Regions from separate parts of the Lysinibacillus sp. Ag94 genome, predicted to be linked through region 2. Evidence: predicted binding sites of a transcription regulator. Region 2 holds the regulator's gene; the other holds the start of a gene.

Region 1 (15,768 bases), 1.6 Mb from region 2:
AACAATTACCGTTGAAAGTATACCAGCTGAATTTACAACGTTTTTTGTAACACTGCCATTAGAAATCAATGAGACTCGTGCAAACGAATAGGAGATTCTTTCTTCATCTGCACGAGTCTATTAGGCAGCTGAACTAGTAAGCTACTTTTCTAAAATATTGATAAACTTTTTCAAGTTTTTTGCTTTGTCCCCCCTTCTTACTTTCCATATTGCCAAATTCAAAAAACTTCACTTGTTTAATACCAACAAAATTAAATAACGCTCTTTTCATTAATATTTTATGCGCATTATTGAGCAATAATAATGGATATTTTGTTGGCCCTTTCATTGTCGAAATACAGACCACTGATTTTCCTTTTAGAAGCCCCTCAGGAAATAGTCCCTTTTTATCTTTATAGGCAAAATTGGCCGCAAATAATTGATCAATATACCCTAAAAGCATTGCTGGTGGTCTTCCCCACCATATCGGATAAACAAAAACGATTTTATCAGCCCACTTAATTTGTTGACGATATTTCTCTAGCTTCGGATCACGAAACATATCACGACGGCGTTTATGTTCATGAAATACTAAAATTGGGTTAAATTGCTCCTCGTATAAATCTAATACTTGAATCTCATTAATGAGTGGATTGTCATGACAACCCTTAATAGCCTCCTGTAAAAAAGCATAATTCAAACTATTATGATTGGGATATGTATAAATAATTAATGTATTCATCATAAGTCCTCCATTACTTATCATTTGATAACGAAATAATAAACCTTCTGAATTTAGTTGTCAAATGATAATTGTTTTGAGATAAGTTTTTTGTTATCTTGTCAGTAAGAGGTGAGCTTATTTGGACAAAAAACAATTATTTAATCAGTTCGTAGCTTTTACAACAGCGGTACACCAAGTAACGCATGAACTAACTCAAAACGTTAAAATCGATCAAATTACACCAGTTCAATATAAAATTCTAGAATATATAACAGTAAGTCAGCCAGTTACACCTACTGAAATTAGTGATTGCCAGCATATGTCCTTACCTAATACAAGCCGTGAATTACGAAAATTACAGGAAAGAAAGTTTATTAAAAAAATTAGCGATACTGAAGATCGAAGAAAGCACTATGTTTGCCTTACAGAGGATGGAGAAAAAATAATGGGAGAAGCATTTGCCTGTATAGAAGAGCGCTTTCAACAACTTATCCAACATGCATCTAAAGAAGATATAGAGGATATTCATCATGCATTAAACGTTCTTAACGATAAAGTCTTTAACCCAAAATCATAAATGAAAACCTGCATGCTTTTCATTAAGACAAGCATTGCAGGTTCTTTTACTGTTTATTATATTGGCATAGAAAGCGTTCCACACCCGGGTATTTCTCTCCTTGGCTAGTTATGAAAAAAACATAGCGTCGACTGCCAATACCTTTTCCTCTTTGATCAGCTAATACAGCAATATGTTTAATCTCACACTTTGATGAATTACCCCAAGGCGTAATTGCGTTCGGATTTTGAATTGTGCCTGCACAATTCATTCCTTAAAAATCCGTGACATACGCCGGAGGCTTTATCTTCATTCAATAAGTGTTTGGCTGAAAAGAACCACACTTTATTCATCTCGCCATCTTCAGAGGTGGAATTCTTCTGCTGAATGAAGATAAACTGATTTGTTCTATCCCAAACAACCGACTATTTTACCCCTAACTCCGAAACTATTATGATCAAAAGCTACATAGATGGGAGGCGTAGTACTTAAAAAGGCACTGTTAATCGTTTCTGACCATTCTTGCGAAAAGTGACTTTCTACAAAATGAATTAGCTTGCTTTTATCATCGCGATTGACTCTACGAATATTACTAGAAATCGAAACCGGGAATTGATAATTGTGAAGATGTGCAACCATATCCCGCGAAGTGGTACCAAGCTTTAAAATTATTTTCTTGTCTTCTTCTGAAACGAATTCGTCCAGCATATTCGCCCTTATTAACGCTTTAAGTAAGTGACCTTCATTTATATAAACCTGGTTATAGTTTTGCATATAAAAAGTCGCTTGTTCCAATACTGTTAAAACATCATTTGTTATAGGAACGTTAAATAAAGTATGGCTCGTAACTTTCTTGTCTGATTTTAGATCAAGTTCATGCATTAAATTTCTTATAGAAGCTTCATCTATCGTACATTTTATTACTATTTCGCCAAGGACCCCCTCTTTTTCTTTTAGACAAGCAAGTAAAAAATGAATAGGCTGTAACACTTTATGTTGTGAAGAGGCAGCTTCCTTTTCTGCATTCTTGAAGATTCTTAACATACGATTTGTTAATTTTATATTAACTGAATTCATTTACTCTCATCCCTTCGTTCATTTGACCTTAATGATCGAGCTATATGTAATTTTTAATTGTCAGAACTTATCGTATCATTAATCATTTTTTCTATAAATAAAATCCGATCTATTTAGCGGGAATTCCCCTTGTTTTTCCAATTCAGAAAAATGCCAATACATCGTCACCCATTTGCTCTTTCCTAAATAGTATAAAGATGTATAGAAGGAGGAGACATAAGTGGAAGCAGCAGTGTTAGACAGGAAGTGGATTGAAGATCATTTTGAAACACTTCCATTATGGCAACAGTCAGCATATACCGACTTCGCTGCCATGGTTGCAGATGAAGCAAATACGTTTCCCTGTATTCCAGCTAGAAAAGGCTTTTTATCGAATGAGCTACGCTATAGTTTTATCGGAGATCCACGACAGGAGCAATCGATCAAGACGTTAGCACGATGCTTAAAAGAATACGATAAGTGCGCTAAAACGTTTGGTAAATATACAACACATACTATTTTCTTTAAAACCCCTAATGATATGCATAAAAATTTCAATGTTGCAGATTATAGAAATTTATTTTGGTTTGTTTTAAACAATTTGACGAAATTCGATGATATCGATTGGCCAAAGGAAATTCCAACTGATCCAGCACATCATGAATGGGAATTTTGTTTTAACGGTGCGCCTTATTTTGTGTCTTGTGCAACGCCCGCACATAAATTGCGCAAGAGTCGTAATTTTTCTACTTTATTAATGGCATTTCAACCACGCTGGATATTTGAGGAAATGAACGACACTACTGTCTTTGGTCGAAAGTTAAAAAAGCTTATTCGTCAACGCATTAACGAATACGACGCTATTCCAGCTCATTCTGATTTAAAATGGTATGGGCAAGAAGGTAGTTATGAATGGAAGCAGTATTTTTTAAGTGATGATAATAGTAGTGCATCGAAATGTCCTTTTTTACGAATGCAACATGCTCTTCAGAACAAAGAGCATTAAACATTACTGTGTTTTTGCCTTTTCATGACAATGAAAGTTGCAATTCCAATGATGATGATAAAAAGCAGGCTCACGAAAAAACCGAGTCTGCTTGTTTTTTCCCCTAACGTCCCAGACACCGTCACTATAATGAGCAACATCCCAATACCATTCTTCACATGCTCCCACTTCGACAACTCCATTAGCTTTCTATATGTCACTAAGATAAAGAGCCAGTTATAAATTAGCATTAAGCCTGCTGCTGTAACCAAATATTCAAAAATCTTTTCTGGCATAAGAAAGCCAATAATAATAGTGACGATTAAACCACTAGCTAAAAACAGAAATGCAGGAAATGGAATTTTCATCTTTCCTTTTTTCGCCAAAGCCGTTGGCGCATCATGATCCTCTGCCAAAGTAATGAGAATCGTAATAACCGCATATAACGAGCCTACCATTGTTGAAAAACCTGCAATAATTAACACACCATTAAAAATGTCTGCAAAAAAAGGAATGTGATAACCGTTAAGCGCTGTAATAAATGGGCTTTCCTCAATATTAAAGTCCTTCCAAGATACAAGCGCCAAGGCAAGCATAATAGCCATTATAAAAATGACAGTTATAGCAATAATCATGACTTTTCCAGCTTTCGGTGCTTCTTTAGGATTTTTTAAATCAATGACCATTAAACCCATAACTTCAATTCCACCAAATGCATAAAAGGCATATAGTAGCCCAAGCCATAGTCCTTTCACACCTTGCGAGAAAAATTCTCCATAATTTGCATACAATGCATCGAGTGTCGTTGATTCCGAATTAAATCCTTTTATTAGTAAGACAGCCGCTACTATAATAAACATCACAACCGCCGCTGCCTTTAACGCACCAAAAATATTTTGAAATTTTTCAAAGCCCTTCATACCCGTTAGAATAACGGCTAACCCAAGTGCAGCATAAATAGACGCAGCAACCCATAAAGGAAGCGCCGGAAACCACAGCTTTGTGAAAATACCGAGCGCCGTCAATTGGCTGCCCATAATGAGCATCTCAGAAATCAAGTAAATCCAGCCATTACTGAATCCTGCCCAATTGCCAAAAGCTTGCTTTGCATAAGTACGGAATGATCCCTTATCCGGATTATCAACTGACATCTTAACAAGGGCATCATAGACAATATACGTAGCAATGGCCGCTAACAAAAAAGGAATCACAACAGCAGGTCCACTCTTATGAATGGCCATACTTGTCCCAAGAAAAAAGCCTGTTCCTAGTGTACAACCTATACCGAGAAGCGAAAGCTGCCACCAAGACAACCTCCCTTTACTTGTTTTAGATGTCATTTTGATCAAGCCTCCTGCATTTTCTGGCTACTTTCTTAACAATGGCAATGTCATGCAACGAATGCCACCACCGCCTTTTTCAGCCTTAGCGAACTAACCGCCGCTCCATAGAACATGCTATTTCCTATTACACAGGCTAGATCGCGAACAAAGTATCTATTATAAGCTGTTCACTCACTGTTTTTACATCAGTTGATAGCTCTTCCGAATAATCAATAACCTTGACACCTGCATTTTCTAGTGTTGTCTTAAATCCCATGAAATTGTCCATTGCTTTTACATGATTAACAGCAGCATCCCATCCTACATTTTCAGCTATTGTTAAATCTGGTACATCTAATTTGGAAGGTGCACAAAGCATAACAACCTTAAGTTCTTCATGCTCCGACCAACAATTCGGTTGAAATGAGTCCATAATGTATTCCCCCTTTCTTCATGACTATCTTTGTTAGCGTTACCACCAAGATTAAGATTATACAAATTAAAGGAGGATTTTTTTGTTTTAACTATCTCAATAACGCAAATAAACTGTTTATAAATGGGGATTTGGGGCTTCCAGGCGGTTTTGATCGAATTAGGGGAAAGCTTAGAACATACTGTAAAAAGAGAAGTTTTAGAAATAAAGGTTTAGTTAAAGAGGACCTAAAGTGATTAGAGGTATTTTTTCAGGTATCTTAAAGTATCGAATGGGGATGAATTATACGGCAGTCCATTTTAGTTATTCTTTATAAAGAATAAAAGACAATGCAATAACTCATTAATCACTTATGAGTGCATCTAGAATCGGCTTAGCGCTTGCACAAAGCGCTCCTTTCCAATTCAGCATTGATAGCACAAAGTTAATTAAGCTTTTGTTTTCTCTCAAAGAGTGTTTGAAAAGCTGTTTCATTTCGTTGAGGGACAGTAAATCAATTTTTACAAGAGGATCTCTTGTTCTACCTCCATCAATGAAAATATTGGTGATAAGCTTGCTCAGCATCCATTTCGCTCGTAAATATTAACATATCATCTGTTAACGGGTAATACGTCTCAAAGAGAAATAGCGCTAGCTCCTTTGGATTATCTGGATTGTTCACTACTGCAGCTTCCTGTATGTTTACTACTTGCTGAATAGATGGATATTGATAAAAAATGAAAACTATATCTCCTGCACTATATTGCTGTTGTTTCATTCCATCACCTTCCTATGCCTTTCCACTAGTTTGGTGTAAGAAGAGATTAATTATCACTATTTAAAAATATTTAATTGCAAATAAAGCTCTTTAAGTCGGACAAAAGTGACGGCAGATTCTTTTACATTATGGAACGCCTCGTGTTCGATAATGTAGCTTTGTACCAGATGGGGATAGCTCTTCCTCTCTTCTTGCAACAGAATTATTTGTTACAGCAGAAGTTATTGATGGTGGTACAATTTAAGGCTTCTCTAAACATTCAGGCGCTCCGCTGGCTGATCGCAAAGCCTGTTTCTCTTTTAACATCAAAAAAAGCAAGTCACCTTTTAATGTGACTTGCATTACTCTTCAATTTATTTCGTCAAATCAATTTTTTTATTCAATAAATAAATAGTCATACCACCAACAGTCATGGATAGCAACTCCCCAACACCTACAGTAAACCAGGTCGCCCAAAAAGGAAAATCATTGAGAATTGTTAATTGTCCTGCAACGGTAAACATCGATACAGCAAAAATCAATGCAGTAATAACCATTTTCATTATATCATTTGTTATATTTTTCGTTACGCTGCGGCAAAGAATTAAAACTAGAAATGTCGCAATTCCACCAATAGGTACATCTAATACCCACGTTGGTGACATGAAATTTGCGAGTACTACTCCTAGCGTCACGGCTAATACATAGCGCTTGTTATAGAGGGCCAGGTAGTTAAACATTTCCGACAAACGTAGTTGAACTGCCCCAAAACTAATGACAGACAATAAAACTGTTACAGCCACATATAAAGCTGCAACAAGTGCCGTCTTTGTAAGTTCGGTTACAGAAGCACGGCTGGAATCTTTTACAATAGATGTATGCAATTTTATTCTCCTTTGTAAAATAGCATATCCGCTATTTTAGTAATAACTACGGCCAAAGGAAGAGAGCTTTTCACCCTATCTGAAGTGCCGCAGTGCAAGCTAAATTTTGCTTACTTGCGTATTATAGCAGAACAATTTACGATTAAACAATACTATTTAGTAAGCCATCCGCCATCAATCGGTATAATTGCACCGTGTATATAATCAGCTGATGGACTAGCTAAATAAAGTGTTAAACTCGCCACTTCATGTGGTTGGGCCCAGCGTCCAGCAGGCGTTTCATCGGCGACCCATTTTGCGATCGCACCATCACCTTCAAAATCTGCTTTGTTCATCGGTGTTTGAATGGCTCCAGGTGCAATGGCATTGGCACGAATTCCTTCACGACAATAATCTAAGTCTAACTGCTTCGTATAGCCGACAATTGCATGTTTGGATGCTGTATACGCTGCGCCCCCACCGCCAGCAACAAGTCCAGCGATAGATGCCATATTAACGATTGTGCCTGATTTTCGTTTAACCATATGGGGTAATATCGTATTTGTCACAAAATAAGTACCTTTTACATTAGTATTCATAATTTTATCCCAAAGCGCCTCATCGGTATCAAGCGTTTTAGCAAAGCCATCTAATACGCCTGCGGTATTTAATAAAATATCTACTTGTTTAAATATTGAAAGCGCCGCTTCAAACGCTTGCTCTACATCGTCTTTATTGCATACACTGCCTACTTTATAGGCAAATTGTTCAGGATATTGATAATGTAGACTTTCTAACCCTTGCTCATCTAAATCAAACCCGAATACACTTGCCCCATTTTCTAAAAATGCAATAGCTTGAGCTTGACCAATACCTGAAGCAGCCCCCGTTACAAATACCGTTTTACCGTTATATTCTTCAAACTTCATACATATCTCTCCTCAAAAAACAAAGAAACCACCTCATTTGAGATGGCTCTTTCGATTAATTGACAATTACCCAATCTTCCGCTAATAAATCACAGACTGTTGGTGTGAACATTGTATAGCCCTCACCACGTACATTAATTAAAAAATAAGGATTCAAAGCCTCGCCATCATGTTCGCTTTGTCCAACAAGCTTCACATATAATTCAGCACCGCCCCATCCTTTACGAATTACTTTTTCTCCTGCTTTTAAGCGTGGTAATATCTCTTCAAACGTCATTTAACTTCATCCTTTTATTTACTTTCTTTATCGGATTAGTATACTGGAAATTTCAAATGTTGACAACCTAATCAATTATGCCTCACATAATTGTAGCTGTCCGCAACGGATCAACAAAGCGGCCGGCCGGAATCATCTTTGTACTCAAGCCTACGTAAAGTAGTCAGTTAGCCGTTAGCGCATAGACGCAGTGATTTTTAGGCAACATCCTATATAAGAACCAAATTCTGTGATATTCACCATAGGCTATACTTGAAACAATTCGAGTTTAATGTAAATTTATCAACGTTAGAGCTAAACTATGATATTTCAAGCCTTGTGTAGTTTTCTCTACTCACCTATCAATCCATTTTCTTCTTCATTTGCACTTGCTCTGTCTTTACCTCTAGCCCATTCTCCATCAAATAGCTCGCCGCTGGATTGCTTGCTAAAAAGTTAACTGTGGCTAAATTTACTTTGTGATTTGTAATGCTTGCGATAAAGTGTGGTATATGCTCTACCTTGCCATTTTCCAATAACACTAATTGATAAAGCACTATGTGGTCGATTGCTCCATCCATATCCCATACGATTTTATATAACATATAACCAATCGCTTCATTATTCTCGTTGAAAAAAACTTTCGCTTCACCTTGTTTATTACTTTGCCAGCTACATTGCCAAGGAACATCTTCCTGGTAAAAAAATAAATAAGGAAGCTGCTCTGGCCGAATAGTTTCTACATGAATTGCGGCCTGTTCCTTTACTTTTGCTTCATATTCGCCACTTAAAAACAGCAATTTATTTGTAATTGTATAGCCATGCTTCTCATATAACGCAATGGCTACTTTATTCTCTTTTATAGCTTCAAGCGTTGCAACTTCTACATTCTCTCTTTCATAGATGGCGTTTGTTTCTTCCATTAAAACACGAGAAACACCTTGACCGCGATAGTCGGGAGAGATACCTGTTCCACCATTCCAAGCGATTTTCTTTCCATCCATTTCTCTAAAGCCATTTAATACAATGCCTACAGGATTATTTCGATCAAATGCGACAATTGAAAGCTCTGACGATAATCCTTCTTTAACGAGGCGGTTTAAAAACAGCTCTTCATTCATTTCTATTTGAACAAAATATCCCTCAAAGCCTTTATTCCAAGCTTTTAAAACTTCCGCTAAAGTGCACTGTGAAACTGTTTTTATTTCCATGCTTTTCTCCCATCCCTAGCTTAATTAGAGCCACTACCTAAAAGTGGTAGATCTTCTAAAGTTAATTTTTTTATTATTTCATACCCATTTCCAGGACCATTTGGCCTAACAATAACCATTCCCATATTAGAAATATTCCCTAACCCAACATCTTCGGGAAAGCTATGGGCAACGATCACTTGATTCGTACCATGTGGTGGCTTTCTTTCTAACATCGATTGCAGATTTGATAATATATTTGTTTTTTCAACGATAGGTATGTTTCCACCCAATTTATAAATTTCATACCCGATTGGATCAATTTGGATATAGGCATATGGAAATGCGAGCTGTGCCGTTTCAATTGTTCGACAAAACGGACTTGCGACAATCGGTGAACTGATCGGGATTTGATAATAGCGAAGCATTTGTCCAAAGTAAATGGCCTCCCTGCGCCCAACGTCAGACAAATTTCTTTGCGTATAGCAATCTTGAAAATTTAAATTTGTCTGATCTACCCCAACAGTCGCTTGGCCATGCCTCGCATACAAAATGAATCCACCCTTTTTCAATAAAGAAAGGATTGATTTATCCAAATATTTCATCTCCCCCTAATAGAGTACCATTTTGATTATTAATAATATATGAAAAGAATCGCTCAAAAAATGTAAAATGAAAGTTAAAAAAGCTTTTTACATAGCGAGAGTTACTTCAGCAGTAGAGCAGCTAATTTCATCCGCATTCCCTTTATTTAGCCGGTAAACCTCCCCATTTAGGCGTTTTGCGTAAGATGAAACTTTATTATATGGGTACCGTCAGGAAAATACGGGTTTGCAACGCTAAGCCCATTTCCCTAACGGTAGCCCTTTATGCAGCTTTAATTTAATCCAATTCATCAGATTTTTGAAATCTTATTCTATCCTTATTTGTTGGAATTCCATTATTCACCTTTTCCCGTCTTTCAAAAGCAAAAGGCAATCCGTTTGCTGTTGATCAAGAATTACACAATTTCATTGAGTGCAAACAACTTTAAAGACCCTTATTACAATAAAACGAAATCCACGGCTTTAGTGATTCTAGGGGAGAGCAAGAAGATAATCTATAAGGGAATGTAAAAGGGCTTGGAGCAGTTCGAGGATTATGCTAAGTTTGAAGCTTTAAACGGAAGGCAGATGAGTTAGGAACACGGCTAGAAGGAGTAGAATCGATAAAAGCAACTACTGAAATCAAAGATGAGCGAGGAATATAAAAACTATTTAGAGAGCGTTACTTAGAAATGCGGGCGTATTATAATTGCAAAAAAAGCCGTCCAATCCGACGGCTTTATTTGCATTACTTTAACGCTTTATTTTTATGAAGTTTGGAAATTTACTTTATTGGAATGGTAACTATTGCTGTTGTCTCTAAATGTTTTGATGAATCGATAGAAATTTGACCGTCGTACTTATTAACAATTTCATTCACAATAAACAAGCCCTGCCCTCTTATTTTACCAATTCCTGGCTTTTTAGTAGAGAATCCTTGCTTGAATATTTGCCCTGCCTGTATAATATTTGGTCCAGTATTTGTAACCTTAAATTCATATTGATTATCATCAGCTTTACAGCAAATTGTAATTTTTCGTTGCTCTTCCGGTAATTCATTTGCCGCATCAATCGCATTATCTATTAAATTCGACAAGATTTTGATTAAATCCGTTGTTTTAATTTTATTAAATGCATCCTGTGAGACTGAAAAATCCATATCAATATTATGATTTTGTGCAGTTAGTTTTTTCGTTTGTAATAATATTGCCAAGCCAGGATGATCAATATTTAATTTGAGTGACCTAATTGCCTGAACCTCTTTGGAAAGTGAAGATAAATATTGTTTGGCCTGATCAGGTTTGTCTAATTGCAGAAATCCATGTAACACTTGTATATGATTGGTGAAATCATGTCTTAAAGAGGACACGGAAGTGATTAAAGTTTTAATTTCTGCTTGATATGTATCTTCTGTCGCTCCAACTTCCTTCGCTACTTCTTTTTGATACCATCTCTGTAAGAAGAAAACAGAGCAAATAACGATTAAAATGAGCAAACCATTAAAAATAAAGATAAAAAGATTGTCTTTGATTACTTTTCCCTTGATGCCATTTAATGTGTCTGCACTAATATCAATTCCTATGTATGCAATAATCTTCCCTGCTTTATCTTTGATCGGTGCACCAACAGTTAAGTAAGACCCGTATATAGGATCTGCTATTACTTCTGTTACAAAGGTTTCTCCTTTAAAAGCTCTTTGCACTTGCATCTCGGGTACTGTACAGTCCATTCCAATATCAAAGCCTTTAGATTCAGGTGGTAAACCCATAATCATTGCTTTGGATACCTTTGGATTATCAATCTCTAATGTATAAACAAATAAGGCACCTATTTTTACTCTTGCATCATTTAAGTAATTTCTTAATTGCCAATAATAATCGTTTTTCACAGGGTTATCTAAAAATTTTTTGTACGCCTCTACATCAATTGAAGATGCAATAGAACTAGCAGCTTCCAGACTTTGGTTAGCTATTGACTCTTCAACTGTCTTTTTCATTTTTATGTAGGATGTAAAGATGTTTAAACTTGTAAACAATATTAATAAGATAATTGATAGTAGTAAAATTAGTTTTATTTTTCGTGTTTTCATACAAACTGGTACTTCCTCATCTATAGACATGAATAATGCCTTAATTTAGTTGGGCTTGGCCTTCGCATAATGACGTCCGGAATCGGCTTTTTGTTATGTATAAGATTCCAGATTTTTCGCCTCTCTAAATAACACTATTCGTTCTTATCTTATCATCCCAAGCAAGTTTTGACTATTACCAACCTACTTTATCGCCACTTACTTTTGGGCTATCTCCTTCCCGTATTAATGTTGGAGAAGTCTTGTTCAGGACTGATAAAATTCTAAAACAATTTTTATTTTTCGAGCGAAACACCCTTCTAGTTGCAACCATTAGTTTAATAATCCTTCCCTAGAAAGTAAACTAAAAAGCCGAACAAAATTTTTATCATGCCACCTTTCTTATTATATATTACTTATTCCATTCCATCTTTGTTGTTTAGATCAATTCAACCTTTTAACCTTTTAGGAAGCGTTAGAGCGTCATCCAAATAATCTTTAAAGGAAATTGTAATCGGTTCAGCGTCCTCTCCTAAGATTGACGCCCTTGAATATTTTTCTCCTTCATACTCGTTGCTTGAATTGTAACAATAACCATGTGGAAGTTCTCTTCCAATATATAATGTTGGATTGAAAATCAAAGTTTCTAATTTAATTTCCGTCTTACAGCCCATTTCTGGAAAGGTAATATTATAGCCAAAATACATATCAATGACGGAATTCGGCGTTTGAAGCTAATCCAACGGCCAAGCCTTCCGTTAATTCCTCATAAAATCTCATTACTTTTCTCTCCTTACCTAATGTAATTAATTTTTTAAATTCATCGTAAAGCTTCAAGTTAATAAAAGGTCAAGTGAAATAAGACATAAAAAGATCAGGCATAAAAGCCTGATCTCTACATTTTAAATATTTACTTTTTCCTACTCGATGTCTTTGTCTTATCCTGTACATTTAAAAATTTAGGTCGCGTACGATAACCTGCTGGAGATAAGCGAAATAAAGATCTTTTTATCTCTTGCCAATCTAAATCTGCGCCCATATTTAAGAATGGAACACCTAATACTCGTATATTCGCAGTATAAAGAAGTATGGAGAACACCGAAATGAAGAATCCAAATAACCCAAAAAAGGCAGATGCTAAAATGATGATAATCCTGAGAATGCTCATTGCTGTTACGATAGACTGATTGATAAGTGTATAGGCTGCAATACTGGAAGTAGCGATAACTACAATCATGGAAGGACTCGTAACACCCGATTTAATAGCTGCATCTCCAATAATTAACCCCCCAACAACACTTATGGAACCACTAATAACATTGGGTAAATGTATATTTGCTTCTCGAAATAATTCAAACATAAAAAGCATCATTAATGTTTCAAGAATTGTTGGAAATGGGAGACCCGTTCTTGACTCAACAACTGTTGCTAATAGAATGAATGGCAATTGCTCTTGATGGTAGGTTGTAAGTGCAATCCAAAAACCTGGTAAAAGTACACTTATTAAAATAGCTACTATTCGTAGTATACGCTCCATAGAACTTATAATAATCGGATACTCATTATCCTCACCGGATTTAAAGAGTAACATTGAATTTGTAGGTGTAATAATGGCATAGGATACTCCATCAACTATGATGATAATGCGCCCTCTACTTAAAGCTTGTACAGCATAATCAGGACGTCCAGTATAATCATGTCTTGGTATAATTTTAGTACTCTTTTCAATTCTTTCCATCAATAAATCCCCACTAAAAACAATATCTGCATCAACTTGCTGCAGCTGTAATTTTAATTTCTCAAGCATCTTTTGATTGACGACATCTTCAAAATAAAGTACAGCTACGGTTGTTTTGGAGCGTTTACCAAGTTCATATGTTTCAACACTTAATGAATTGGTAGGTAATCGTTTTCGTACTAAAGCAATATTAATAAAAACATCCTCAATAAAATCATCTCTTGGACCTCTGACAACTAATTCAAGAGTTGTTTCTTTAGGTTCTCTATTTGGTTTTTTTGCGATATAACTCGAATACAACAAATTCTGATTTTCAAAATATAATAAAACATGCCCTTTATAGACTCTAGTCATCGCATCATCTTTACTTGTTATTCTCTGAAGATGGGGAATGTGTAAATTATTTTGTATATGTTCCTCTAACAATTCCTCCGATTTTCCAGTAAATAATGATTGTACTCGTTGTACAATAACAGTCTGCAGTAACCGCTCATCCATCATTCCTTCACATTTTATCAAATGTACTTTATGTTGCTGAAATAAATATTCTTGGAATATTACATCAGCAGAGCGTTGAAATAGTGACTTCAAAGATTTGATATTTAATTCTTGTTGCATTGAAGAAATATCCCTCATCTCCTACTGAGCCAGCTCCTAATTAGTACATTTATGAGTAATAACACAAATACACTTACGGCTATTTTCCCCACGGTCTAAAAAAATATGCAAGAAAACTTTAATGTTCATAATGCTTTTTCAGAATAATTCACCTACGAATTTTTCATACTATTATTAGAAAAACTTATCCAATCATCTTCTTTAAATTCGCCATTTCAATAGCAGACATTGCTGCATCATAGCCTTTATTTCCTGATTTAGTCCCTGCACGCTCAATCGCTTGTTCAATACTTTCTGTAGTAACAATGCCAAAAATAACAGGTACATTTGTAGTTAGTGATACATTAGCAATTCCTTTTGCTGATTCATTACATACATAATCATAATGTGTTGTTGAGCCACGGATTACAGTACCTAATCCAATTATTGCATCATATTTCTTTGTTTCGGCTAACTGTTTTGCAATGAACGGAACTTCAAATGCACCAGGAACCCATGCGACATCGATAGAATTCTCATCCACACCATGACGCTTTAAACCATCTAATGCACCGTCTAATAATTTGCTTGTAATAAATTCGTTGAAACGACCAACTACTACTGCTATTTTTAAATCCGTACCAATCAATTGTGCTTCAAATGTTTTAACCATTGTTCTTTTCTCCTTTTATATAGACATTTTATTTTCTTCCATTATTTGTTGACTACGATAAGTGGCCAATGCTTCTATGGAAATCATTTTTAAATGATGTAGCGCTGCGTATTTAACAAGGTCATTAAAGCGTAGCATTTTGCCATTGTCCCCCATAATTTCACAAATAATGCCCGCAGGAATACTATGACACAGCTTGGCCAAATCAATTGTAGCTTCTGTATGTCCTCTACGCTCTAATACACCATTTTCCTTTGCAATTAACGGGAATACATGACCGGGTCTACGAAAATCCGCAGGTTTCGCTTGTGGTTCTAGCATTTTTTTTATAGTCATTGCCCGTTCAAAGGCACTAATTCCAGTCGTTGTGTCTACATGATCTATACTAACGGTAAATGCCGTTTGATGATTATCTGTATTAATACTAACCATAGGCTTTAATGCTAATTTTTGTGCAAGCTCCTGTGAAATCGGCGTACAAATAAGACCTCTTCCATAGGTCGCCATAAAGTTAATCGTTTCTGGGGTCATAAATTCCGCAAGTGCGAGTAAGTCCCCTTCGTTTTCTCGGTCCTCGTCATCTACTACAATAATCATCTTCCCTTGTTTTAAATCCTCTAATGCTTCTTCAATTGAATGTAGCAATATCGCCACCTCCAGCTCGTAAAATGTATTAGATCCATTATGCCTCGGCATAATTGCGTCTAAAATTTTGCAGATATTTGGACTCTAATAGAAGTTAAAACCCGTTTTTTGCTAAGAAGTCTCTTGAAATGGTTGGTGCTTCCTGTCCACGCTTAAGTTGATGCAAAATGTATTTTCCAACTAAATCGGTTTCAACATTGACGAGATCACCAATTTTTTTCATACCTAAAATAGTTTCCTTGTATGTGTGAGGTATCAGTGATACTGTGATACCGTTTTTCTCGACATGGAAGAGGGTTAAACTCGTTCCGTCGATTGTAATAGAGCCCTTTGGTATACAGTAGCTCGTTAACTCCTTCGATAGTTCAATATCAATATAGACTGCATTTGCTAATGTTCGCTTGCGCACTATTTTCCCTATCCCGTCTACATGT
Region 2 (15,768 bases):
TACCGTTATGATGTTTTGCATATAAATAGTTAAATAACGCTGTACGCGCTCCACCGATATGTAAGAAACCAGTAGGGGATGGCGCGTAACGAACACGAACTTCTTTCGCCATAATTAAAAGCCTCCTAAATTTTCGATCAAAAAATTGACTTTGTTCATTTTACCACTCTGTTACAGGAAATAAAAGCGCTTTAGAGCCTGCTTTTATTTCTTAATCAATAGGATTGTCGCCATCGCGGCAATCCCTTCCTCGCGACCTGTAAAACCTAAACGCTCAGTTGTTGTTGCTTTTACATTCACTTGAGAAGGCTCTGCATGAAGCAATTCAGCAATACGATTTTGCATTTGTTGAATATACGGCGCCATTTTCGGACGCTGTGCCATAATCGTACAATCCACATTACCTAGAACATAGCCCTTTTCCTCAACAATATTCCAAATATACGCTAATAATTTCGCCGAATCAGCATCCTTGAACGCAGGATCTGTATCTGGGAAATGACGACCGATATCTCCCTCACCAATAGCCCCTAACGCCGCATCTGTTACAGTGTGTAATAAAACATCTGCGTCGGAATGCCCTACTAACCCTTTTTCATGAGGAATTGTTATACCACCAATAATTAATGGACGTCCTTCTTCAAATGCATGCACGTCAAATCCTTGTCCCACTCGAAACATATGATTTTGAAACTGTCTAATAAGATAAATAAAACAAGAAAATCCACCAACTGAAGCTCATTCGCTTCAACAAATATGCAGACTTAAAAAGCTTCCATTCAGCTTATAAGGCAGCCTCATTCACCTTCCTTCACTTCTATATTTACTCTATATTATACCCTCACATTTTAACATATTTCCTAGGAAATGAGTGTCTCGGCAAAGGTATAATATTTGGCTCTCTTTTTTCTCTCATTTTTTGATATGCTTGCATTAATAAAATACGAAAAGGCTGTGTTGAAATGAACATTAATTCTTTTGAAAAGCAGTTTAAAAAAGTAATTGTACAACGTGGGTACGATTATTATATGAATAATCAAGTCATTGATATTATGCAAATTGACACTAGTAACTGGCGGGCAGTAGTTGAAGGAACTGAACCGTATACTGTAGATGTCACCTTCAATGCACAAGGTGATATTACATACGCGAATTGCGACTGCCCTTATGATGATGATTGCAAGCATATTGTTGCTGTGCTATACGAGATTAAGGAACAGTTTTATAATCCTCCTGTATCGGTATCTAAATCATCTAAAGCAAAAAAATCAACATTACAGCAATTGTTAACAACACAAACAAAAGAAAATTTAATAAGCCTAATTTTAACAGTCGGGAAGAATTCTCCTGATTTCTTACAAGAATTAGAAATCCGGCTAATGGAGCCAACTGATGTAGTAATGGCCGCTAAAAAAAATGATTGTCAAGCATCTGAAATGGGGGCAAGAGGGGAGAAGTGGTTTTATCCCACGCCATCGGGCATCGAAAGCACTAAAAGGTGTCTACGCAACACTTCAGCACGCTGAGGAACATATCGACAAAGAGGATAATATTACAGCTATCGAGCTAAGTTTTCTATGCCTCCAATATGCATTAGAAGCACTACAATATGGTGATGATTCCGATGGTCATTTCGGCGATGCCATTAGAGAAAGTCTAGAATTAATTAGTCAAGCGATTGAAGAGGGGGCAAACTTTTGGTCAAAAGAGCAGTATGAAAGAGTATATGAACTTGTTATTCAAAAAGCAATGCAACACGAGTTTGATGACTGGGTAGAATGTCGAATTCAACTTCTCAACGCCTGTGTTTCTCTTTGTTTATACGATGAGATTGAAAAACAGTTTAAAACCCTTATTTATTCAATGGCAAGCTCATCAGATGATTGGAACGCACAATATATAAACAAAGAATTAAAACAGGTTGAGCTTCACTTATTACAGAATAAATACAGTAGTAAGGAAGTAGAAGCATTTTTGGAGAAGCATATCGAGGACTACCATATGCGTGAGCAAATAATTCAATCTGCTATTAACCACGGTGAATATGAAAAAGTATTACAATTGACAACTGATGGAATCCAGCAAGATCAACAACTCCCTGGCATTGTGAGCATGTGGAAACGTTACGCTTTTAAAGCTCATCAGCATTTAGGGCATACAGAAGAAATGCGCGAATTAGCTTTAGAGCTAATGCAAAAGGGTGAATATGATTTTTACAAAGAGTTCAAAGCTCTTCACTCTACTGAACAATGGCCAGAAGTTCTAGAAGAATTATTAAATAGCCTTCCCAATTCGAACTTATATGCAAGACTTATTGTAGAAGAACAGCAATCTAAACGTATTCTAGACTATTGCAAAGAATACCCAACAAGAATAGGCCACTATTATCAATTCATTAAAGAACAGTACTATGAAGAAGTTTGTGCACTTTTCATTGATGCCATCACCATAGATGCTCAATCTTCCTCTAATCGAAAAAATTATAAAGACGTCTGTCGTTCAATCAATGTTATGCGTGAGGCAGGCTATACCGTAGAAGCTGAACGGTTAATTACTGATTTACTACAAACTTACCCAAAACGCCCTGCTTTTATAGAAGAATTAAAGAATATTATGAAATAGTGGATTTCCCCTGCAAAAAGCGTTGCTTAAGAACATCGCTAATAGAAGTTAAAATAAAATCCCGTAAGAAGTTATAGTGCTACTTCTTTACGGGATTTTGTATAGCTGCTTAGCTGCTACCATTGTAATTTACCTAATGTTTCTCAACTACTCTTTACAAAGCACGTTTACGCAATATCGCTTCACCGAAAACTAAATCCTCTTGCGTCGTCATCTTTACATTCTCGTAGCTACTTTCCACAATATGCACTTCATGTCCGAGACGCTCAACAAGCATTGCTTCATCTGTGCCAAGGAAGCCTACCTTCTCAGCTACATCCTCTGCCTCTACAATTAAATCAAATTGAAATGCTTGTGGGGTTTGGATCATCCATAAGCTTTCTCGATCAATCGTCTCTTCAATAACACCATCGCGCACTTTTTTCATCGTATCCTTCGCACGAACACCCGCAATCGCAGCGCCAAAATTATATGCACTTTGTACAAGATTTGCAATAATATCATGCGTAATAAACGGACGCGCAGCATCATGCACAAGCACTATATCAACCTGCTTCATTTCTTTCATGCACGAATGGACGGAATGCTGTCGTTCTGCACCACCATCAGGTAAGCCTTTAACTTTAGTAATTCCATACCGCTCTAGCATTTCTTGAATAAATACACGCTCTTCCGGCTTCACTGCAAGCCAAATACCAGTACACTGGCTATCCTGTTCAAAAACCTCTAGCGTGTGTATGAGGATTGGTTTTTCTAAAAGATTTAAAAACAACTTATTTTGCCCTGCACCCATTCGCTTTCCGCTTCCCGCAGCAGGCAACACTACTTCATATTGCACATTTCCCACTTCCTAGTCATCCTTTGGTTTAGCAAAAATCATACGACCTGCTGATGTTTGAAGAACACTTGTTACGGTTACTGTAATTGCCTGTCCTATATAGCTACGTCCCCCTTCAACAACAATCATTGTGCCGTCATCTAAATAGGCAACCCCTTGATTATGCTCTTTACCATCTTTAATGACCATCACTTGCATATCCTCACCTGGAATAACGACAGGCTTTACTGCATTTGCTAAATCATTGATGTTCAGCACTTTAACGTGGTGGAGCTCACAAACTTTGTTCAGGTTAAAGTCGTTCGTAACAATTTGTGTATCGTGCCCCATTTTCTTTGCAAGGCGTACTAGTTTTAAATCAACCTCTTGAACATCCTCAAAGTCCTCTTCAGTAATCTGTACCTTCGTCATACGTTCATCTTGTAATTTCTTCAAAATATCTAAGCCACGACGACCTCTTGTACGCTTTAATGTATCCGAAGAATCAGCAATATGCTGAAGCTCAGTAAGGACAAATTGGGGTACAACTAGCGTACCTTCTATAAAGCCTGTCTCAGAAATATCTGCAATACGACCATCAATAATAACACTAGTATCTAACAGTTTATAGCTACCTCGTACTTCTTGAGGCTCTACACCTTCCGTTAACTTTTTCTTCGTATTATGACCACGTAACGTAAATAGCTGGATTAATTCATCTCGCTTTTTAAAGCCTACACGGAACCCTAAATAGCCCAGCACAAATGACAATATAATTGGTAAAACCTTTGTAAATTTCGGTAAATCAATACTATCAATTGCAAATCCTAAGAAATAAGCAACGATTAGCCCGATAATAAGTCCCAGTGTACCAAATAATAAATCACCAACAGGTACTTTAAATAGCACGTCTTCCATCCAACTAATTAGCCTTACGAAATAATCTGAAAAGGCAAATGATAGTGTAAACAGTAAAAGCGCTCCTAAAGCTACTGATACGTAGGGATTATCAAGCCAAGGATTAGATGATAAATGAAGCAATTCGTATAATGGCGGTAAGAAAACAAGGCCTAATGCTCCTCCAATCAGTAAAAAAGCAATTTGAACAAATTTTTTCATAACTGTCACCTCCCATTTTTACTATATAATTATACATAGTTTACTGTAGAAAATCTTTTATGAACCCATCAAAGTATCATTAATATTCTTGTGATCAACCATTTCGATTCTAATGAAAGAGGACAATCAATTATTGAAATCCTTCCATGCTTAAGCATCTGCTAGACGTTAAAGAAGCCTTTTCACAGACGTTATCTTAGACGCCATTACCCCCTTTAGAGTTTCCTACCTTCTATCTATGAATTACAAAAGCTTGCAAATCAATTATGCCTCGGCATAATTGCGTCCGGAATCGGCTTTGTGCATGCACAAAGAACTCCTTGCCGATTTCCGTGACATCCGCCGGAGGCTTTAATTTATTTCAGCGGGTGTTTGTACACCCGCTGAAATAAATTAAAAGTGCATGTCAGAACATTGCCCAACATGCACAAGCTTTTTTATAGCTCTCTAAAGCAAGCGGTCAATGCATCCTTTATCGTTTCCACACCAACTATCTCAATACCTTGTGGGAAATCCCATCCACCTATATTCGAAGCCGGTATGAAGGCCCGTTTAAATCCGAGCTTTGCTGCCTCAATCACACGTTGTTCAATACGAGATACACGACGCACCTCGCCTGTCAAACCTACTTCCCCAATAAAGCAGTCCGTTGCTCTGACAGCTTGATCCTTAAAACTTGAAACGATGCTTGTCAACACCGCTAAATCAATTGCAGGCTCATCCAGTTTCACGCCGCCAGCAACTTTAATATATGCATCCTGCGCCTGTAACATGAGGCCCATTCTCTTTTCAAGAACAGCCATAAGCAGTTGTACACGGTTTTGATCGACACCTGTTGCCATTCGTTTTGGATAATTAAAACTTGTTGGTGTTACAAGTGACTGAATTTCAACTAGAATTGGCCGTGTACCTTCCATTGAGGCTACGATTGTTGAACCTGCCGCTCCCTGTGAACGCTCCTGTAAAAACAACTCAGACGGGTTTAACACTTCCTTTAAGCCCCCCTGAAGCATTTCAAAGATAGCAATTTCATTCGTAGAGCCAAAACGGTTTTTTTGGCTGCGTAAAATACGGTGATTATGATGTCGTTCTCCTTCAAAATACAATACCGTATCAACCATATGCTCCAATATACGTGGCCCTGCAATTTGGCCCTCTTTTGTTACATGTCCAACTAGGAAAATTGCAATTCCCTTTGTTTTTGCAATTCGCATAAGTTCTGCTGTACATTCACGCACTTGTGATACACTACCAGGTGCACTCGTTACCTCTGGATGAAAAACAGTTTGAATCGAATCGACAATAACAAACTTTGGCTGCACATCGTCAATAGTCTGATTTAAAAACTCTAAATTCGTCTCAGAATAGATATACAGCTCCTGTGACATCACCCCTAAACGTTCTGCACGTAGCTTTGTTTGACGGATGGATTCCTCACCAGAAATATAAAGCACGCGATGCCCTTTATTCGAAAGCAACGCAGATACTTGTAATAACAACGTCGACTTCCCAATCCCAGGATCTCCCCCAATTAATACAAGAGAACCTGGCACGATACCTCCACCTAACACTCGGTTAAGCTCACCCATTTCTGTTGCAACTCGTGATTCCTCAGCTGCTTCAATCTGCATAATAGGGAGAGCCTTTTGAGTAACCGTAGCAGAATGTTGGAATGCCCCTCGTGGCCCTTTCGCGACCACCTCCACCTCTTCAACCATCTTATTCCATTCCCCACACCCTGGACATCTTCCCATCCATTTTGCGGATTCATAGCCGCAGCTTGAGCATACAAATTTTGTTTTTTTCTTCGCCAAAATGCATCCACCTCGAATATTTGTTCTTATATTTATTGTACATCAATTTAAGCCTTGGCGTAATTGCGTCTAGATTTTTAATTGTGCCCGCATAATTTATTCCTTTTATAATCGTCCGAAGGGGTTTTGGGCCAACGTGATGGTGGTCACTCAGTCGTTACCACAGAACGTGGCGCTCTTAGACTAAGTTCCTCTATTTCAGTAGGTGTTTGGAACCCTCTAAAAAGGAACCACCTTCAAAAATTTTAAATGACGATAAAAAAGAACAGCTTGGCACTATGCCTTGCTGTTCTTTTCAAATAAACATTTAATGGGCAGATGGGGGATGAATGCCCCTCGCTGTTGAAGATTATTTAGAAGTAGAAACTTCCTCTTTTTTCTTCACAACAAACTCTTCATTCACGTAATCAATAACAACTTGATTACCCTTCTCTACATTGCCTTTCAGCAGTTCTTCCGATAAACGGTCTTCTACTTGTTTTTGCAACGAACGACGTAGTGGGCGAGCACCGTATTGAGGATCATAGCCTTCCTCTGCAATTTTCTCGAGTGCCGAATCCGTTAACTCTAACGAAATGTCTTGCTCCTTCAGACGTTTTGTTAAAGCATTCGCCATCATTGCGACGATTTCTTTTAAATGTTCTTTTTCTAGTGAGTGGAAGACAATCATTTCGTCGATACGGTTTAAGAACTCTGGACGGAATGCTTTTTTCAATTCCTCGAGCATTGTACCCTTCATATCTTTATACTTCGTATCAGTACCACCTACATTAAAGCCAAGGTTTTTCTGATATTTTAAAGCATCTGCACCGACGTTTGAAGTCATAATAACAACGGTATTGCGGAAGTCGACCACTCGACCTTTAGAATCTGTTAAACGGCCATCTTCAAGTACTTGAAGTAAGATATTGAAAACATCTGGATGTGCCTTCTCAATTTCATCTAGTAATACTACTGAATACGGTTTACGACGAACCTTTTCTGTTAGTTGACCGCCATCATCAAAACCTACATAGCCTGGAGGTGAACCAACTAAACGGGAAGTCGAATGTTTTTCCATGTACTCAGACATATCCACGCGAATCATTGCGTCCTCATCGCCAAACATAACCTCAGCTAGTGCTCTGGCAAGCTCTGTTTTACCAACCCCTGTAGGGCCTAAGAAAATAAATGAGCCAATTGGTCGTTTCGGATCTTTCAAGCCAGCTCTCGCGCGACGTATTGCACGAGAAATTGCCTCTACTGCTTCTCCTTGACCTACAACTCGTTTGTGTAACTCTTCTTCAAGTTGTAATAACTTAGACGATTCTTCTGACGCAATTTTCGAAACGGGAATTCCAGTCCACATAGATACTACCGCTGCTACATCATCCACTGTCACTTTTGACTCGGCTTTACCTTGTTCTTCCTTCCAGTTTTTTCTTGTAGTTTCGATTTCATCTTTTAGTTTTTGCTCTGTATCTCTTAATGATGCTGCTTTTTCAAATTCTTGACCTGAGACAGCTGCATTCTTTTCAGAGCGCACATTTTCAAGCTTATCTTCAAGTGCCTTTAAGTTTGGTGGCACTGCGAATGAACGTAAGCGGACTTTAGAACCGGCTTCATCGATTAAGTCAATCGCCTTATCTGGTAAGAAACGATCAGAAATATATCGATCACTCATTTTTGCTGCCGCTTCAATTGCTTCATCAGTAATTTTCACACGGTGATGTGCTTCATAACGATCACGTAAGCCTTGAATAATTTGAATTGCTTCTTCTACAGTTGGTTCATCAACTTGAATTGGTTGGAAACGACGCTCTAATGCCGCATCCTTCTCAATATATTTGCGATACTCATCTAGTGTCGTTGCACCAATACATTGCAGCTCACCACGTGCTAAAGATGGTTTTAAAATATTTGACGCATCTATGGCACCTTCTGCACCACCCGCACCGATCAATGTGTGCAATTCATCGATGAATAAAATAACATTTCCTGCTTGGCGAATTTCATCCATTACCTTTTTCAAACGGTCCTCAAATTCACCACGATATTTTGTTCCAGCAACAACTGTCCCCATATCAAGTGTCATAACACGTTTATCACGAAGAATTTCTGGGACTTCATTATTAATAATTTGCTGTGCCAAGCCTTCAGCAATAGCTGTTTTACCAACACCTGGCTCCCCGATTAATACAGGGTTATTTTTTGTACGACGTGATAGAACCTCAATAACACGTGTAATTTCCTTGCTTCGACCAATGACTGGATCTAAAGTGCCTTCACGAGCAATTTGCGTTAAATCACGCGCAAGGCTATCTAATGTTGGTGTATTGGCAGCCTGTGCAGCTTGTTGACCAGATTGAGCATTATCGTTATTACCTAATAACAATAGCACTTGCTGACGAGCCTTATTCAATCCGACACCAGCATTATTTAATACACGGGCCGCTATACCTTCACCCTCACGAATAAGCGCTAATAGTAAATGCTCTGTGCCGATATAGGAATGACCTAATTTACGTGATTCATCGACTGATAGTTCTATTACCTTTTTAGCACGAGGTGTGTAGTGGACAATTGGGCCAACATCTTCTTTACCTTTCCCTACAAGCTCTTCAATACCTGATTCAATCATTTGGGGACTAATATCAATGGCTTCTAATGCTTTTGCAGCAATACCGCCACCTTCACGGATAAGCCCTAATAGAATATGCTCTGTTCCAATTGATTCGTGTTTCCAACGAATTGCCTCTTCTTGTGCAAGCTGTAATACTTTTTGCGCGCGTTGTGTAAAACGATTAAACATCAAATGAATCCTCTCCTTTTCTCCGAATAATAGGCTTACTCATATTTTCTCGAGATAGTGCCTCACGAAGCATTTCCGCTCGTACGCGATCTCGCTCAGTAGGTGGCAAAACGTCACCTGCGTAATTCTGTAAAAATCCAGGTTGCATACTAACAACACATTCGTTTAATTTAGTCGCTTTAATACCTTCAATTAACCGTAAATCTACTCCTAAACGAACATTGGAAAGACAGGTAGCAGCCTCCTCACTCGTTAAAATTCGAGCATGTGTTAATGTCCCTAAAGCACGGTATACACGATCTTCTAAGGCAAGCTCTGCTTTTTCCATTAACTTACCTCTTGCATGTCGTTCTTTTTGAATTATTTTTTCAGCGACACTTTGGATATCGGCTAAAATATCATCCTCTGTTTTCCCTAGTGTAATCTGATTTGACACTTGGTAAACATTCCCTATATTTTCACTACCCTCCCCATATATTCCTCTTACCGTCATTCCTAATCGTGTCATCGCATTAATGATTTGATTCATCTGACCCGTAAGAGTAAGGGCAGGCAGGTGCATCATGACAGATGCTCGTAAACCAGTACCAATATTTGTTGGACAACTTGTTAAATAACCAAATGTATCTCGAAATGCGTAAGGCAAAGCTTTCTCTAAGGTACGATCAATTTTATTGGCTTGCTCGTATGCCTTTTGAAGTTGAAAGCTCGCCGTCATACATTGAATGCGTAAATGGTCTTCTTCGTTCACCATAATGCTAGTTGATTCGTCATCAGATAAGAGCATGGAGCCAACTCGCTCTTTTTTTGCAAGCTGAGGACTAATCAAGTGCTTTTCCACAAGTATTTGACGCTGTAAAGACGTTAAGTCTTTAATAGCAAAATATGAATAATTTTCTCGAAGTTCTGTACTATCCTTGATTGCATGTGTAACTGCGTGTTCCACCTGTAATGCTTCATCCTCTGTAAAGGCTAATGGAAAACGATAACCATCTAAATTTCGAGCAAGGCGAATGCGTGTACTAATGACAATATCTGAATAATCGTCCTCTACACTCATCCATATCGGTGTAGCACGCTCTAAAAATGACTCAATCATCACGACACATCACCACCTTCAAATTGTAGCTGCTTCTCAAGTTCCTTCGCTTCATCACGAAGCTTTGCGGCCTCTTCAAATTGTTCTTCATCTACAGCAATCTTCATACGTTTACGAATATCTTCAATTTGCTTTTTGATGACATAGACATTGTTTTGGGCACCGGGCATTTTTCCTATATGTTGAGGACCAGCCTGTATACGGTTAAAGAGCTTCGGTAAGTGTTCACCAAAAGTGTCATAGCAGCTAGGGCATCCAAACTTACCTTCTTTTAAAAATTGTTTATACGTAAATCCACATTGTGGGCATGTTTGCGGTTGTGGTGGTGCCTGCTGTTTTTCACCCACTTGTTGTTGCTGCCATGTAGGGGAGCCAAACCAATTGGATAATAACTGCTGAATAGATATTGGCTCTTGCTTAAATTCAGCATGAAATGGATGGAACTGCGAGGCACAGACGTCACAATAATGATGCTCTACTTTTTGACCATTTTGAATTTGTGTTACGGTAACTGTCGCATTACGCTGCTTACAATGTTCGCATATCATTCCCATCACCTCTTTATTTGTGCTGTTCATATTTAATCGTTGTTAGCATCGCTCGTAAAATTCTTGCTCGAATAATATCCCGTAACGGGAGTTGCAAATCGAGAGTTGAGCGATCAACTGCTGCTAACATTAATTTCGCTTCTCGCTTAGAAATTACCTGCTCATCAATTAGTCGATACACTAAATCTTCTGCCATTGTTTGCGATGCCCCACCTTCTATTTGCGAGAGGACATCATCAATCAGATCAATTTGTGAATTCGCGCGGACACGTAAAATTCGAATGTATCCACCACCACCACGTTTGCTTTCAACAAGATAACCTCGCTCGACAGTAAATCTAGTATTGATTACATAATTTATTTGTGAGGGCACACATTGAAATTTATCTGCGATTTCACTACGTTTTATTTCAATATGCCCTTCTCCACCTAATTCAAGCACTTGCTTTAAGTAGCCTTCTATGATGTCTGATATATTACGCATTTTAGGAATACACCTCGCTTACTTCACTGACTTTGACTATCTTTGACTTTCTTTGAGTATATTATACAAAACGCTTGAAAATAATTGCAATTATTTCGCACTTAGAAAAAATTAATTATGCCTATGCCAGGAATAATTGCGTCCGGAATCGGCTTTGGTGTTAGGCGAGCAGGATGTTTTTTGCCCGGAAGCGTAGCGTCAGCAGCTTGATGCAGGTCAGTTAGCCGTTATCGTATGGAAGCGATGATTTTCAACTTATTTCTGCAGATGTTTGGACAACCGCTGAAATAAGTTTCTTAGTTATAAGATGCCCTTTTCAGCTATAGAAAAAACGCAAGCATATGCAACTAGCATATACTTGCGTCTATAAAAATTATACCCATCGACCAACTATTGGATAACGCCAATGCTCATCAGATAGAGCCTTCACAATACCGATAATTGGTGCAATAAAATACATGATACCAAAAACAATTAAGAACGGTATACCAATGATTAGGAAGCTTAAAATCCCCGAAATTGTCATCAATACCCCCATCACAACTTGGAACAATAAGGCCTGCACGGAAATACTTTTTACCTCTTCATCTGAGCTAATTAAGAAAAATATAATCGGTACTAACCATGGCGCAAAAAACGCACTTGCGTGTATGATTACCTTAGACCATTTAGTTTCCATTTATATCAATCCTTCCATTTAATTTTTTATTTTATGTACTACTATTTACGGATCTATTTCTTAAATAGTTTCAAATATAAATTGGATTTTAAAATTTTTTTGAAAGGCATGTGATAACTGATGGAATTTAATAACAAACTTGCAAACGAATACGAAAAAGGTATTCGTCGCACGCTCCCTAGCTATGATGCAATGCTACGTTTGACACAAACCTTTTACCAATCTGCGTTACATGAAACAGCTGAATTTTTAGTAGTTGGCTCCGGAAGCGGCAATGAGATTTTACAGCTTGCTGAGAAAAGTCCTCATTGGTCATTTGTTGGTATAGATCCGTCAGAAGCGATGCTACAAATCGCTGGTGAACGTTTAAAATCTCTACCTAATAATATTTCTTTATATCAAGGAACTATACTGGATACTCAGTTACCTGCAGTGAAGTTTGATGCAGCAAGCTGTGTATTAGTGCTTCACTTTATACAAGATGATCAGGAGAAGCTTGCAACATTACAAGAAATAGCGAATAATTTAAAGCCTGGTGCTCCCTTTGTCCTCGTCTCAAAATATGGGCAGCAAGGTTCCTTAGAAACTGAGCTACAATTTGATTTATGGCGTGCTTATTGGCTACAGCATACAAAGCTAACACCATCGGAAGTAGCAGAAATGGAGAAATCGATACGTTCTCTTTCATTTATGCGTGAAGAGGACATTTTAGCACTATTACAGCAGGCAGGTTTTACAAAACCATCTAGATTCTTTGCGACTACTTTATTTGGTGGTTGGATATGTTATAAAGAAAGTTTGTTGTGAAGATATATACACCTGTTAAGCTATAATTAACAGAATTGAGGTGAATGCTGTGATACGTACAATTGGCATTACAAAAGACCAAAAGCTTATAAAGAATTTTCCGCTTGAAGATATACACAAAAACGAATTTGAATGGTACTGGGTCGATTTTAATTGTCCGACCGATGAGGAAGAACTACTGTTAGATACATTTTTCCATTTTCACCCACTCGCTATAGAAGATTGTTTAATGCGTTTACAGCGGCCAAAGCTCGATTTTTATGATGATTTCCACTTCTTTGTTATCCAAAGAGTTAACGAAGAATTAACAGCTGAAGAAGTAAACATTTTTGTTTCTAATAAATTTATTGTTACATTTCATAAAAATTCAGCACCGGAGATAGATCGTGTACAAATGATGTTGGAAAAACAGCCAAAGAATTGGGAACGTGGCACAATCTATTTAACATACCAGGTAATCGATAAAATCGTTGATAACTATTTCCCGCTTGTCTATAAGATTGAGGATCATTTAAATGCACTAGAAGATGAGCTTACCTATCAAAGTAACCTTAACGCTATGAAAATTGTGTTTGAATTCCGTAGTGATTTGCTTGATCTACGTCGCACCATATTACCAATGCGTGATCTATTATATCGTATCCTTAACTCTTACCGATTTTCACTAAATAAATCAGAACGAGCTTATTTCGGAGATATTTACGATCATCTGCTTAAACTCACCGAAATGATTGAATCCAACCGTGAGCTCACTGCAGATATGCGTGATAGCTATATGGCGATGAGCTCTAGTCGTATGAATGGCATCATGATGACCTTAACAATTGTTTCAACAATCTTTATTCCGCTAACATTCATTGCCGGTGTTTATGGCATGAATTTCGAATATATGCCAGAGCTACACGGGAGATTTAGCTACTTTATCGTACTCGGAATTATGATTTTTATCGCTTTATTTATGCTGGCAGTCTTTAAGCTTAAAGGCTGGTTCAAATTATTTAAACCTTAATTCCTTCGGGACCATCGTCATTGATGACGAGAAGTACCCGCGCAAAGCGTTTACTCGCACAACATACTAAAGGCACCTGAGATTTTTCTAAGGTGCCTTTCCACTGTCAGTAAGGACCACGATCATCAATTTTATGTTCGCCTTGCTGTGGAAATAAAAAGTAAGCGAGTACCCCAGATACTATTGTTGCACAGATAGTAATTAATAGTTGCTCTAAGTCTGGTACTTCAGCATAGTAGTTTCTTAACATGTAAACCGAGCCAATCGCTACAATTACCATAACCGGAATAACAAATTTGAAACGCTTCTTTTCCATGTAATACCTCCTCAAAACTATTGTTACGTTCAATCTAAACAGTTCGTATTTTACAGGTTTCCTATTTTAAATTCAATTTACCTATTACCTTTTTAATAGTCTATTTCATGACTTTTAATCGACAGTCGTCTATAATGCCTATAAAAAATAAAGAAATACACTAAAATTTTAACCAAATTCACGACAAAAAATAGTAGAATAGACTAAATACCATATATTCCGAAAAATTAACAAACTAAGCAATTCGATTTTTATATACTACTATGCATTTATAAAGAATGGAGCAAACAGACAATGAGTTGGTTTACAAAAAAGAACGATTCTAGCTACTCAATTACATTAGCACCTGAAAATTATAAAAACAATGTACAATTGGATGTATCAAACTATCCAAAACTTCAAAAACAGTTGCAACTATTAGATTTAACAATTGAGGATTTAGCCATCATTAAACAACTACAGCCTTTAGCTAAAGATTTAGTTCCTGAAATGGTGGATAAATTTTATGCAGCTATTAGTTTAAGCCAAGATTTGTTAGATATTATAAACAGAACGTCACAAATCGAACGTTTAAAAGTTACTTTACATAAGCACTTGAGTGATATTTTCGAAAGTCATATTAACAACGCTTATATTGATGAACGGAAGGCAATCGCTGAAACCCATGTTCGAATTGGTCTACAATCAAAGTGGTATATCGCCTCATTTCAGTCATTAACAACAACATTTACACGCTTTACAAATGAGTTGGATTTATCGAAACATGATGCCATACGTGCTATCAATGCCTTCTGCAAAATCATTAACTTCGAGCAGCAGCTTGTAATCGAAGCCTATGAAAAAGAAGAGGAACGCATTCGAGCAGCAGCTGATGATACAAAACACGCACTTGTTACTACCATTCAAAAAACAGCAGAGGAGCTCAATGGGATTAGTGAAGAAACAGCAGCCTCTTTATTAGTCATTTCTTCTCAAACGGACGATATCGCAGTAGCGACTAAACAAGGCTTATCCTTCGTTGCTGATACACAAGAAAAATCCAGACGCGGACAGCAGCAGCTACAAGATCAAAATGATTTAATACAAGTTATTTTGCAAAGTGTAAACAGTCTTGAAGTTACGATGAACCAATTACGCACATCTTCTCAAAAAATATCAGAGATTGTAGGGCTAGTTACGGGAATTGCCGATCAAACCAACTTATTAGCATTGAATGCTTCTATCGAGGCAGCCCGTGCAGGTGAGCATGGTAAAGGTTTTGCTGTTGTAGCAGAGGAAGTTCGTAAGCTTGCAGAAGAGACAAAAAATGCGGTACAAAATGTTTCTCATCTCATTAGAGAAACAGAAAGTAATATTACAACAATGTCTAATTCAGTTATTAACGTGGATCAAAAGATTCAACATAGCGTAGATACACAAAACAGTTTATCTAAATCATTTAATGATATCGCCGATGCTGTTGCTGGAATTCAACAGCAGTATGTAAATACATCCAGAGATATTTCAACAATTTCTAACTTGATTACTGAACTGTCACAAGGAGCTACACTAGTTTCTTCTTCCTCCGATTCACTGATTAATGTGGTAAATGAGTTAAAAATGTAAGCACAAAAAGGGAAACTGACAGTATACGTCAATTTCCCTTTTCACTTTTAATGCGGTA

Evidence for each region. Region 2 encodes CtsR, which represses protease genes until heat stress. Its sites were predicted from a motif close to ATGGTCAATAAAGGTCAAACA; they were not measured.
Region 1: MY533_RS06880 (Clp protease N-terminal domain-containing protein) is a predicted target of CtsR. The motif match lies at 2,356-2,376, and genes of this name have one in related genera.

The regions. Positions count from the first base shown of each region.
Region 1 is NZ_CP096780.1:1,511,643-1,527,410, reverse strand. Features, by position in the region: gene MY533_RS06895 (HAMP domain-containing sensor histidine kinase) at 1-91, shown strand, start outside; gene MY533_RS06890 (NAD(P)H-dependent oxidoreductase) at 134-721, opposite strand; gene MY533_RS06885 (MarR family winged helix-turn-helix transcriptional regulator) at 843-1,280, shown strand; gene MY533_RS06880 (Clp protease N-terminal domain-containing protein) at 1,668-2,336, opposite strand; gene MY533_RS06875 (YqcI/YcgG family protein) at 2,557-3,321, shown strand; gene MY533_RS06870 (amino acid permease) at 3,318-4,640, opposite strand; gene MY533_RS06865 (hypothetical protein) at 4,777-5,055, opposite strand; gene MY533_RS06860 (transcriptional regulator SplA domain-containing protein) at 5,585-5,812, opposite strand; gene MY533_RS06855 (QueT transporter family protein) at 6,166-6,675, opposite strand; gene MY533_RS06850 (3-oxoacyl-ACP reductase) at 6,828-7,583, opposite strand; gene MY533_RS06845 (DUF2829 domain-containing protein) at 7,639-7,860, opposite strand; gene MY533_RS06840 (GNAT family N-acetyltransferase) at 8,202-9,050, opposite strand; gene MY533_RS06835 (histidine phosphatase family protein) at 9,071-9,634, opposite strand; gene MY533_RS06830 (Spo0B domain-containing protein) at 10,398-11,702, opposite strand; gene MY533_RS06825 (spore germination protein) at 12,592-14,037, opposite strand; gene ribE (6,7-dimethyl-8-ribityllumazine synthase) at 14,222-14,689, opposite strand; partial or broken gene ribB (3,4-dihydroxy-2-butanone-4-phosphate synthase) at 14,744-15,334, opposite strand; gene ribE (riboflavin synthase) at 15,429-15,768, opposite strand, start outside.
Region 2 is NZ_CP096780.1:4,513,167-4,528,934, forward strand. Features, by position in the region: gene gltX (glutamate--tRNA ligase) at 1-112, opposite strand, end outside; gene ispF (2-C-methyl-D-erythritol 2,4-cyclodiphosphate synthase) at 205-681, opposite strand; gene MY533_RS21475 (SWIM zinc finger family protein) at 963-1,526, shown strand; gene MY533_RS21480 (hypothetical protein) at 1,417-2,622, shown strand; gene ispD (2-C-methyl-D-erythritol 4-phosphate cytidylyltransferase) at 2,777-3,460, opposite strand; gene MY533_RS21490 (PIN/TRAM domain-containing protein) at 3,473-4,558, opposite strand; gene radA (DNA repair protein RadA) at 4,996-6,372, opposite strand; gene MY533_RS21500 (ATP-dependent Clp protease ATP-binding subunit) at 6,722-9,166, opposite strand; gene MY533_RS21505 (protein-arginine kinase McsB) at 9,156-10,265, opposite strand; gene MY533_RS21510 (UvrB/UvrC motif-containing protein) at 10,262-10,810, opposite strand; gene MY533_RS21515 (CtsR family transcriptional regulator) at 10,824-11,294, opposite strand; gene MY533_RS21520 (DUF4870 domain-containing protein) at 11,668-11,973, opposite strand; gene MY533_RS21525 (class I SAM-dependent methyltransferase) at 12,094-12,780, shown strand; gene corA (magnesium/cobalt transporter CorA) at 12,830-13,789, shown strand; gene MY533_RS21535 (hypothetical protein) at 13,896-14,105, opposite strand; gene MY533_RS22250 (globin-coupled sensor protein) at 14,400-15,710, shown strand; gene MY533_RS21550 (acyl-CoA thioesterase) at 15,758-15,768, opposite strand, start outside.